One region of the Pseudarthrobacter sp. Y6 genome, then DNA from elsewhere that is predicted to be linked to it. Evidence: riboswitches for the same ligand, from Rfam matches in the RefSeq annotation. Region 1 holds a riboswitch; the other holds the start of a gene.
The links. A riboswitch is a leader RNA that binds a small molecule or an ion and turns the genes downstream of it on or off. The one in region 1 is predicted to bind cyclic di-AMP.

Region 2: another riboswitch for cyclic di-AMP. It lies ahead of ACQCSW_RS00870 (glycoside hydrolase family 16 protein); the one in region 1 lies ahead of ACQCSW_RS04195 (hypothetical protein).

What each region holds. Positions count from the first base shown of each region.
Region 1 is NZ_CP189574.1:848,795-853,927, reverse strand. It holds partial or broken gene ACQCSW_RS04205 (response regulator transcription factor) at 1-257, shown strand, start outside; partial or broken gene ACQCSW_RS04200 (ATP-binding protein) at 265-1,826, shown strand; cyclic di-AMP (ydaO/yuaA leader) riboswitch at 1,927-2,079, shown strand; gene ACQCSW_RS04195 (hypothetical protein) at 2,085-2,819, shown strand; gene ACQCSW_RS04190 (hypothetical protein) at 2,900-3,031, shown strand; gene ACQCSW_RS04185 (HAD-IA family hydrolase) at 3,012-3,692, opposite strand; gene ACQCSW_RS04180 (VOC family protein) at 3,708-4,082, opposite strand; gene upp (uracil phosphoribosyltransferase) at 4,145-4,780, opposite strand; gene ACQCSW_RS04170 (phosphatase PAP2 family protein) at 4,828-5,133, opposite strand, start outside.
Region 2 is NZ_CP189574.1:167,471-172,603, forward strand. It holds gene ACQCSW_RS00860 (DegT/DnrJ/EryC1/StrS family aminotransferase) at 31-1,158, shown strand; gene ACQCSW_RS00865 (NeuD/PglB/VioB family sugar acetyltransferase) at 1,155-1,790, shown strand; cyclic di-AMP (ydaO/yuaA leader) riboswitch at 1,939-2,093, shown strand; gene ACQCSW_RS00870 (glycoside hydrolase family 16 protein) at 2,097-3,206, shown strand; gene ACQCSW_RS00875 (glycosyltransferase) at 3,355-4,521, shown strand; gene ACQCSW_RS00880 (lipopolysaccharide biosynthesis protein) at 4,518-5,133, shown strand, end outside.

The DNA of each region.
Region 1 (5,133 bases):
GCGAAGTGACCCGTGCGGGCGATGACCTCCAGCTCACGGCCACCCAGTTCGAACTGCTCCGGTACCTCATGGAGAACCCCAAACGCGTGATCAGCAAGGCCCAGATCCTTGACCGCGTCTGGAACTATGACTTCGGCGGCCAGGCCAACATCGTGGAGCTCTACATCTCCTACCTGCGCAAGAAGGTGGAGGCGGTGCACCCGCCCATGATCCATACCGTGCGGGGAGCCGGCTACGTCATCAAGCCGGCCGAGTAGCAGCTCCATGTCCGCTTCGAAAGCACGGCCCGCCAATCCGCTCTACGTGCGCAGCTGGCGGAAGCCTGACACGTGGCATCTACGCACCCGCCTGATCCTGTTGGCCATGACGTTGCTGGTGGCCATCTGTGGCGCCGTGGGCCTGTTCAGCTATGCGTCGATGGATTCCTTTCTCACCGGCCAGCTGGATGACCAGCTGAGCCAGGCCGCCAAACGCTCGAACGATCCGGACCGCCCGCCCCTGGGCGGATTCAATGGCAGGCCGGACCCACTGGATGCCCGCGGGCAGAGTGTCGGAACGCTGAATGCGAGGATCCTGAACGGCCAGATCAATAGCGGCGGCTTCCTGGACTCGGACACCACACGCCTGGCCCTGGAGGCCGACGACAAGCAAACCCTGCTGGCCCTGACGCACAACGGCATTCCCGTGGACCGCTCGCTGTCCAATGGGGATTACCGGATTGTGGCCGTGGAAACCGGCTACGGCGATGTCCTCGTCACGGGACTTCCGCTCGCGGCCAAGGAGAGCACACTGGCGTCGCTGGTCTGGACTTTTGTGTTTGTTTCCCTTGGCGGCCTGGCGCTGATCGGACTGGCCGGAACCGTGCTCATCCGGCGCACCATGAAGCCGTTGGAGCAGCTTTCCGAGGTTGCAACCCGGGTGGCCCGGCTCCCGCTGGATGCGGGCGAGGTGGCACTCGCGGTGCGCGTCCCGCCGTCGAACTCCAACCCCGGAACCGAAGTGGGCAGCGTAGGACACGCCCTCAATCTGATGCTGGATAACGTCGCCAGCGCACTCGAGGCGCGGCAGCGGAGCGAGACCAAGGTGAGGCAGTTCGTTGCGGACGCGTCCCACGAACTGCGCACCCCGCTGACCGCCATCCGCGGCTACACGGAGCTGATGCGGATGACCGAGGACTTCACGCCGGACGGCCGGAAATCCTTGGCGCGGGTCCAGAGCCAGTCCGAACGCATGACCACCCTGGTGGAGGACCTGCTCCTGCTGGCCCGGCTCGATGAGGGGCAGCCCCTGAAACTCAGCGAGGTGGACCTCACACAGCTTGTGATCGAAACCGTCAGTGACGAGAAAGTCATCGCCCCGGACCGCCACTGGCGCCTTGAACTGCCTGACGAGCCGCTCGCCGTCACCGGTGACGCGTCCCAACTGCGTCAGGTGCTGGTCAACCTGCTCTCGAATGCGCGCAAGCACACACCGCCCGGGACCACCATAGTCACCGCCGTCACGAGGTCTGCCGATGGCAGCGCGACGGTGACGGTAACGGACGACGGCGGCGGCATCCCCGCGGAGTTCGTGGACCTTGTTTCTCCCGGTTTGCCCGCGCAGACGCGGCCCGCAAGGGCACTGCGCCGGCCTCGGGCGCCGGGGCGTCGGAGGCCACCAGCGGCCTGGGCCTGTCCATTGTCCAGTCCATCATGGAGGCCCACGGCGGGAGCGTAGAAGTGACATCGCGGGCCGGACGGACAGAGTTCGCCTTGCTCCTCCCCGCCGGCGCCGTGGCGCAACCAGCCGACGTCCGAGCGCAGCAAGTCGACACACCGTCGTCGTGATTCCTGTTACCAAAATGTGACTTAAGGTTCCAGCTCCTGTACCGTCGAACAGGTGCGGTTCCCGTTCGGGCCGCATATCCGGATGACGCCAAGCTCTGCCGCTTCCCGGATTCCGTTTTCAGAGGCAGAGGCGGGGGACCCACCGTCCCGGGCACCAAGTGCCCTTTGGGGTTAAGCCAACACGTGATTGTGCCGTGTGGCCGGATGCCCTCATCCGAACCCGACAGCTAACTCCGCAGGTGTGAGAGGCGATCCATCATGTCTGAATTCAAGGTACAAACGCGCCCGCAGGGCGACACAAAGTCCCACAGCCACCGCAAGCAGACCCGCTTCGGTGCAGCTATGTCCCCATTGTCCAAGGCGGCCCGGATTCCCTCCGTGGGCCAGCGCGTCGCGGTGTTCGCGACGGCGTGCGCCCTGCTGGTCGGCGTCAGTGCCGCAGCACACGCTTCCGAGTCTGCGTCGCTTGCGGCCAGCGCGGACCAGTCCGCCGAACAAGCCAGCGCCCAGTCGAAGCTGAGCTTCGAAGCAGCCGAGATCCAGCCCCCGGCTTCCCCGGAAGCTGCGCCGGCCGAGATCAACGTCGCGCCCCAGGCCGCCGAACCCGCACCTGCCCCGGCCCCGGAGCCCGCTCCGGCTCCGGAACCTGCACCCGCTCCTGCCCCTGCCCCTGTTGTGGCCATCAATGACCCCGCAGGAGCGCAGGCCTACGCCGCCGGGCAGCTGGCGACCTATGGCTGGTCCGCTGACCAGATGCAGTGCCTGCAGACGCTGTGGACCAAGGAATCCGACTGGACCACCACGGCCACCAACGCCAGCAGCGGCGCGTACGGCATCGTCCAGTCGTTGCCCGCTGAGAAGATGGCGAGCGCCGGAGCGGACTACCTCACCAACTACCGCACGCAGATCAGCTGGGGCCTGAACTACATCCAGGAGCGCTACCAGTCACCGTGCGGCGCGCTGAACTTCCACCTGTCGAACAACTGGTACTGAGCCGGACCTTCCGGCCCCCGGGCCTTCCCGGCGTGGCGGTCAGGGTTCCCAGCCCAGCGGCTCCGGGCCATACTTGGGCCATGAAATTCACCACCACCATCCTGGGCAGCGGCAACACGGCAGGCATTGAGGTTCCGGAGGAGGTCATCTCGGCTCCCGGCGCAGGCAAACGCATCATCGAGGTCCCCGATCTCAAAGCCGGAAAGAAATGATCTGCCGTCCCCCGGCGTCCGTTTCCACGGAGACGCTCACAGCACTGTAGTCCGGGATATGGAGCACGCCTGCCGGCAAAGCGCCCGTACTGGGACCCACGGCCACCGTCCGGATACCGGCGGCAACACCTGCCGCGATTCCCGCGGGCGCATCTTCGAACACCACGGCGTCCTCCGGCTTCACGCCCAGCAGCCCGGCTGCCTTCAGATACCCTTCCGGGTGCGGCTTGCCCCATGTGACCAGGTCCGCCGTCACGGCAGTGGCCGGCATGGCCAGTCCCGCAGCGTCCATGCGGATGTCCGCCAGGCTCCTGTCCGCTGAGGTCACCAGCGCCACCGCCTGGGCCGGGATGCTGCGGAGCAGCTCGGCAGCCCCCGGCAACGCGACGATACCGGCAGTCCGCACCCTTTCCATCGCGCCGAGTTCCGCAGTGAGCGCCACAACGTCGGCCCCAGCCGGCGCGAACCGGCGCACGGTGTCGGCAGCCTGGACACCGTGCGAAGTGCGCAGGATTTCGGCGATGTCCAGACCGTACCGGACAGCGAATTCTCCCCAGACCTCCTCCACCACTGCCGTGGAGTCCACCAGCGTGCCGTCCATATCGAAAAGGACGGCCCGGCAAGTCAGTGTTCGTGCGGCGGCAGGTGTGGGGATGTTCATGCTGCCCATTTTGCCTTAGGCGTCACGACCCGGGATGTACTGCACCGCCCACTTGTTGCCGTCGGGATCGGCGAAATAGACGAAGTGCCCCCAGTCCTGCACGTCAATGTCGCTGACCTCCACACCGTTGCCCTTGAGGTGGTCGTGGGCAGCCTGGATGTCACTGACCACCATCTGCAGGCTTGGGGCCGTACCCGGAGGGGCGTCATTGAGGCCCTCGCCAATACAAATGGAGCAGGCGGATCCCGGCGGGGTCAGCTGGACGAAGCGGACGCCATCCATGGGCCGCTCGTCGAAATCGGGGTTGAATCCAACTTTGTTGACGTAGAAATCCTTGGCACGGTCCACGTCCGATACGGGCACAAAAACGAGTTCAAGTTTCCAGTCCATGCGCCACAGGCTAACGGCGGCGGCAGGAAAGCGGAAGACCTAAATCCTGGAGCAGTCCCGTACTAGCCGGCGATGCCGTACAGGCGGTCGCCGGCGTCGCCCAGGCCGGGAACGATGTAGGACTTCTCGTCGAGCCGTTCGTCAATGGAGGCCAGCACGATGGTCACATTGGCCTCGGCAAGTTCCTCTTCGAGCTTGGCCAGGCCTTCCGGCGCGGCCAGGAGGCAAATGCACGTGACGTCGGAGGCGCCGCGCTTGAAAAGGAACTTGATGGCTTCGCGCAGGGTTCCGCCGGTGGCAAGCATGGGATCCAGCACAAAGATCTGCCGGTCAGTCAGGTTTTCCGGGAGCCGCTCTGCGTAGGTGATGATGTCCAGGGTTTCTTCGTCGCGGGCCATGCCCAGGAAGCCCACTTCGGCGGTGGGGACCAGCTTGGTCATGCCCTCGAGCATGCCGAGCCCGGCGCGCAGGATGGGGACCACCAGAGGCGTGGGCTTGGTGAAAGCGGTGCCCACTGTGGTGCTGACCGGCGTCTCGATTGTGACCGGCTGGGTGCGGACCTCGCGGGTGGCCTCGTAGGCCAGGAGGGTCACCAGCTCTTCCGTCAACTGCCGGAAGACCGGCGACGGAGTGTTCTTGTCCCGCAGGACGGTGAGCTTATGGGCGACCAGCGGGTGGTCCACAACGAGAGTGCGCATGCGTCAAAACTATCACCCGTCCGGACAGCCTCCGGCCCGGAATCAGCTCACGGATCATCCCGCAGGGCGGGGTGTTCGAACGTGGGCGCCGGGCCCGCGTACTCTCGTTTCCGCAGCAGATGGAACAGCCGGTGCGCCAGTATCACCATGCCCACCCACGCAAGCCCCAGGAACCAGCCGGCCATCACATCGGTCAGCCAGTGGTGGCCCAGGAACACCCTGCTCAGGCCCATCGCGATGATGAAGATCACCCCGGCGGTGATGGCTGTGATGCGCGCCCACAGCATTTCGAACTGGAGGCACATGACGTACACCAGCACACCGATCACCACCGTCGTGTTCAGGGTGTGGCC
Region 2 (5,133 bases), 680 kb from region 1:
GCGGAAACCGTCCTGGCCCGCATCAACGTCATGGAACCCTGGCTCGGCGACGACGAAACCCGCGCCGTAGCGGACGTCCTCGCCTCCGGCATACTGACGCAGGGGCCGAAAGTGAAGGCGTTCGAGGCGCAGTTCAGCGCCCTGCAGGAGGTGCGCCACGCCGTGGCGACTTCCAACGGTACCACCGCACTTCATTTAGCGCTGGTAGTGGCCGGAATCGGCCCAGGCGACGACGTCGTTGTTCCGTCACTGGCTTTCATTGCTACAGCGAATGCTGTCACGTACGTCGGGGCGCGGCCGGTGTTCTGCGATGTAGATCCCGTAACCGGCACGGTGACGGGATCTACGATCCGGGCGGCGCTGACCCTTGACACCCGTGCAGTAATTGTGGTGGACCAGGGCGGTGTACCCGTTGACCTGGAACCGGTCCGCGAGCTGTGTGAACGTCACGAAATCACCGTGATTGAAGACGCCGGTTGCGCTGTGGGTTCTCAATACAAGGGCCGGCCAGTGGGTACCGGCGCGGACGTTGCCGTGTGGTCGTTCCACCCGGACAATGTTCTGACCACGGGCGAAGGCGGCATGCTGACAACCCACCGGGCGGACTGGGCAGCACGGGCCCGGAGCCTCCGCAGCCACTCCGTGAACGTGCCCGCGGCGGACCGCCGCCGATCCCGCATGGCCGCGCCGGAGGTGTACGTCGAAGTTGGTTTCGATTGCCAGATGACGGATCTGCAGGCCGCCATCGGCATCGTGCAGCTGGGCCGGCTGCGCGAGATCGTGGCGCGCCGCCGGGAGATCGCCGCACGTTATGAGGCAGGCCTTTCCGGCCTGGCCGGGCTCCGGTTCGTGGCCGACCCACCGTACGGTACCACCAACTTCCAGTCCTTCTGGCTCGAAGTCCTCCCGGGCTTCGCCACGGACCGCGAAGGGCTCCTGGCCCGTCTGGCCGATGCCGGAATTTCGGCGCGCCGCGGCGCCATGGCGGCACACCGGCAGCCTGCCTACCGGTGGCGCGATACGGGTAACGCAGGGCTCCAGACCACCGAACGGCTAACCGACCGGACGCTGGTTCTCCCGATTTTCCACGGCCTGGACAACGTGGGCCTGAACCGGGTCATGAACAGCGTCCGGGCGGCCGCCGGGGTACGCCGGTGAGCGACCTGGTGCTGATCGCAGCCAGCGGGCTAGCCCGGGAAGTCCTGACCATGGTCCGGGCCAGCGGGCAGTACGACGTCGTCGGGCTGCTCGACGACGACAAGGAAATGGCCGGCGTCACCGTGGACGGCGCGCCGGTGCTGGGGACCATCGACGATGCCCCCAAGTTCACCCATGCGCTGGTGCTGGTGTGCCTGGCCTCGGGAAAGTCCCGGGAAGCCGTAGTGGAACGGCTGGCGGCCCTGGGCCTGCGCGATGCCCGCTACGCCACCGCGATCGATCCCACCGTGGAGTGCCCCGAAGGCTGCCGGATCGGCCGCGGCAGCATTCTCCTGAAGAACGCGACTCTGACGGCCTCCGTCACGCTCGGGGCCCATGTTGTGGCCATGCCGTCAGTGACCTTTACGCACGACGACCACGTGGCGGATTTCGCGACGTTCGCGGCCGGTGTGCCGCTGGGCGGGGGAGTCCGGATCGGCCGGGCGGCCTACCTGGGGCTGAACTGCAGCGTCCGTGAACGGACGTCGGTGGGGTCCTACGCCACGGTGGGCATGGGGGTGGCAGTTTTGAGCAACGTGCCCGACGGCGAAACGTGGGTCGGCGTGCCGGCCCACCCCATCAAACACGGATAGGCGAGCGCCAGAAGCGCCGGGCGCAAGGGGGCGCTCCGCAGAAGTAACTTCCGTTACACGATTGTGATTATTCGCGTCCGGTCCTGTACGGTCGATCGGTGGGCCGCCCCAGACGGCCCCAATCCCGGATGACGTCTAACTCTGCCACCTTCGGGATCCACTAGGTTTCAGGCAGAGGCGGGGGACCCGAGTGTCTCGGGCATGGCACAAACATGCCCTCGGGGTGAAGCCGCGCATTCCAATGCGGCCGGATGACCTCCTCCGAACCCGACAGCTAACTCCGCAGGCGTTGAGAGGTAATCACTCATGTCTGCATCCCCTGATCAGCCGCGCTCGGACGCGCGCCCTTATTCCGAGGAAGCCGCGGCGCCCACCCGGCGACGGTCCGCGCTGAAGAAGTCCGCGGACCGTGCAAAGACCCGGCGCACCATGTCGCTGACAGCGGCCGCACTGGTCGCACTGCTGGGTGTTGTCTCCCTAGGCCAGGTCACCGAACAGGCGCCACAAAGCGCCGAGTTGAGCCGCGTCGCGGACACGTCCAGCCGTGCCCAGGCACCGGGGCAGGTCAAGCGCAACACCAGCCCCGCGCCGGCACCACTGCCGGCCACGGACCCCTCCACCGAGCCGACCACGGCTCCGGCACCGGCACCTGAAGCGCCGGCGGTTGCTCCCGCACCCGCCCCGGTAACGACGACAACGGCTGCACCAGCGCCGGCCCCGGCCCTGGCACCCCTTGCATCATCCGGCACAACCGGAACCATGCCCGTTGGAGTCCCCGGCGCGTGGACCATGGCTTTCGCCGATGAATTCAACGGCACGGCCCTTGACACGGCCAAATGGTCCAACTGCTGGTTCTCTCCCAGCTGCGGCAGCATGAACAAGGTCGCCACCAGCCCCGGCAACGTTTCCGTCGGCGGCGGCAACCTTGCCCTTTCCCTCAATTCGTCCACCTCGGGTGCGCTGGTTTCAACCAACCCCAAGGGCGGAGCCGGTACCGGTTACGAGTTCACGACAGGTTATGTCGAGGCCCGGATCAAGTTCCCCGGCGACGGCACGAACCTCTACAACTGGCCTGCGTTCTGGACAAACGGCCAGTCGTGGCCCACCAATGGCGAGAATGACATCGCTGAGGTCCTGAGCGGCAAGATGACCGTGAATTATCACTCAACATCCGGCGCCCACAACCAGGGGACCGTTCCCGGCGACTGGGGCAACAATTTCCACACCTTCGGCCTGCACCGGACGGCGAACTCCGCGGACGTCTACTTCGACGGCGTCAAGGTGAAGTCCTACTCCACCGACGACGGCGGCGCACCGCAGTACATCGTCCTCAATGTCGGCGCGTCGGGAAGCAGCCCGGCGGCATACGGAGCTGCGTCGCAGGTCCAGGTTGATTACGTGCGGGCCTGGAAGTAAACAGCGTCACTTCGGTGAGCGGACGACGGCGGGACCTCCCGCCGTCGTCCGCTTTCTATTAATCGCCTGCTTCCCTTAATACTGTGTAAACCCGCAGTTGTCGGTGCCGGACCGGCGGAACGTTCCGCGGCTCCCGTAAACTCTTGCAATGAAGCTTCTGTACATCACAGAAAGCGTGCCCAACCGGGACCCCATGCTGGGGGACGGCAGTTCCATGATTCCGTTCGAGGTGCTGCGGAACCTTCCCGGAGAAGTGGCAGTGACACTTCTGACCTTCGCCGGACCGGTGGGCGTGCCGGCCGAAATCAGGTCGCGCTGTAACGCCGTGCATGTGATGCCCACGCGCAGCCGCGCCTGGGCCACCGTCCTGTCCGTCTTTGGCCTGACCGGTCTCGGAAAGCACGAGCGGTCCACCGCCAAAGCTATTGCCGTCGCGGCACAACTCTCCGGCCTCCACGACGCCACCCTGATCCATGGTCCGCACGCCCTGTTCCTGGCCAAGTCGGTGAGCGGCCCACTGGTTTTGCAGACTGTGGATCCCTGGTCCGTCCGCGCCGCGATGGACACTGCCATTGCCGGCACCCTCCGCCCGGCCTACCGCGCCCGTGAGTTCCTTGCCCTGCTTGCCGAACGGCGCTTGCCGTCGCGGGCGCGGCTCCTTACTGTGGGCGCCGCCGATGCGCTGACGTGGTCGGAACGGCTGGCGCGGCCCGTCAGGAGCGTTCCCAACGGGGCCGAGAAGTCGGTGCGCGAAGCCGCCAGACAGAACTGTCCGGTGGCCTGTTTTGTTGGCAGCCTGAACTACGGTCCAAACATCGACAGCGCAAACGTCCTGATCAGAAAGATCGCCCCACTCGTGTGGCAGCAGGTTCCGGATGCCAGGTTTGTGCTCGCGGGCCGGTGCCCCGATGCCTCAGTACAAGCCCTGGCCGGCCCCCGCGTGGAGGTCCTCGCCAACGTGCCGTCAGTCCTGGAGGTCTTCCACTCCGCGGACGTCGCAGTCTTTCCCGACGAACACGGTGTCGGCATCCGGAACTCCGTGCGCGAGGCCCTTGCCGCCGGCCTCCCGGTGGTAGCGACGCCGGTGGCCGCCCGCGAGCAGGAACCCCACCCCTTGCTGGCCGTCGAACCGGACACGGAGGGGTTCGTGGATCACGTCGTGCGGCGGCTGACCGCGCCCGGACGGCACCGGACCCCACCCGCTGGCGGGTCCGTCAGAACGTGGCGGACTGTCGCCGAGGACTATCTGGACGAGGTGGGCGGCGCGATCCGGTCCGGCGGCACCGGCCTCCCGTCCGGAAAGTCACCAGCATGACGTACGCACCCGGGGATCTGACCCGGACCGGTGTCCGCGGCGCAGCGTGGCAGGGGCTGGCATTCGTCACCGGAAAGATGATCGTCCTGGGCACCGCCATCGTCCTGGCCCGGCTGCTGTCCCCCGAGGAGTACGGCCTGGTGGCACTGGCGCTGGTCCTGATGGCCTACGCCGAAACCGTTGCCGACGCCGGTGTGGCACAGGCGCTGGTCTATTTGCCGCGTACAGGCGTCATTGCGCGCTCCGCCTTGTTCATTTCCGTGCTGCTCGGAGCCGTCCTGGCCTCAGCCGCCGTCCTGGCCGCGCCCTGGATCGCAGGCCTTTTCAACCTTCCGGACGCGGCGCCCCTCGTCCAGGTGCTGGGGGTTTCGGTGTTGGCCACGTCCTTCGGGGCGGTCCCGGAAGCCCTGCTGCGACGGGACCTGAAGTTCAAACCGCTGACCGCAGCTCCTGTGATCCGGGCCGCCACCATGGGATCGGTGACCCTGGTTCTGGCGTTCACGGGCCACGGCGCGTTGTCACTGGCCGTCGGCACAGCCGCGGGGTCCGTGGCGTATGCGCTCACGTGCTGGTTCCTGGTCCGCAGGAATGCGCCCTGGCAGATCTGGCGGG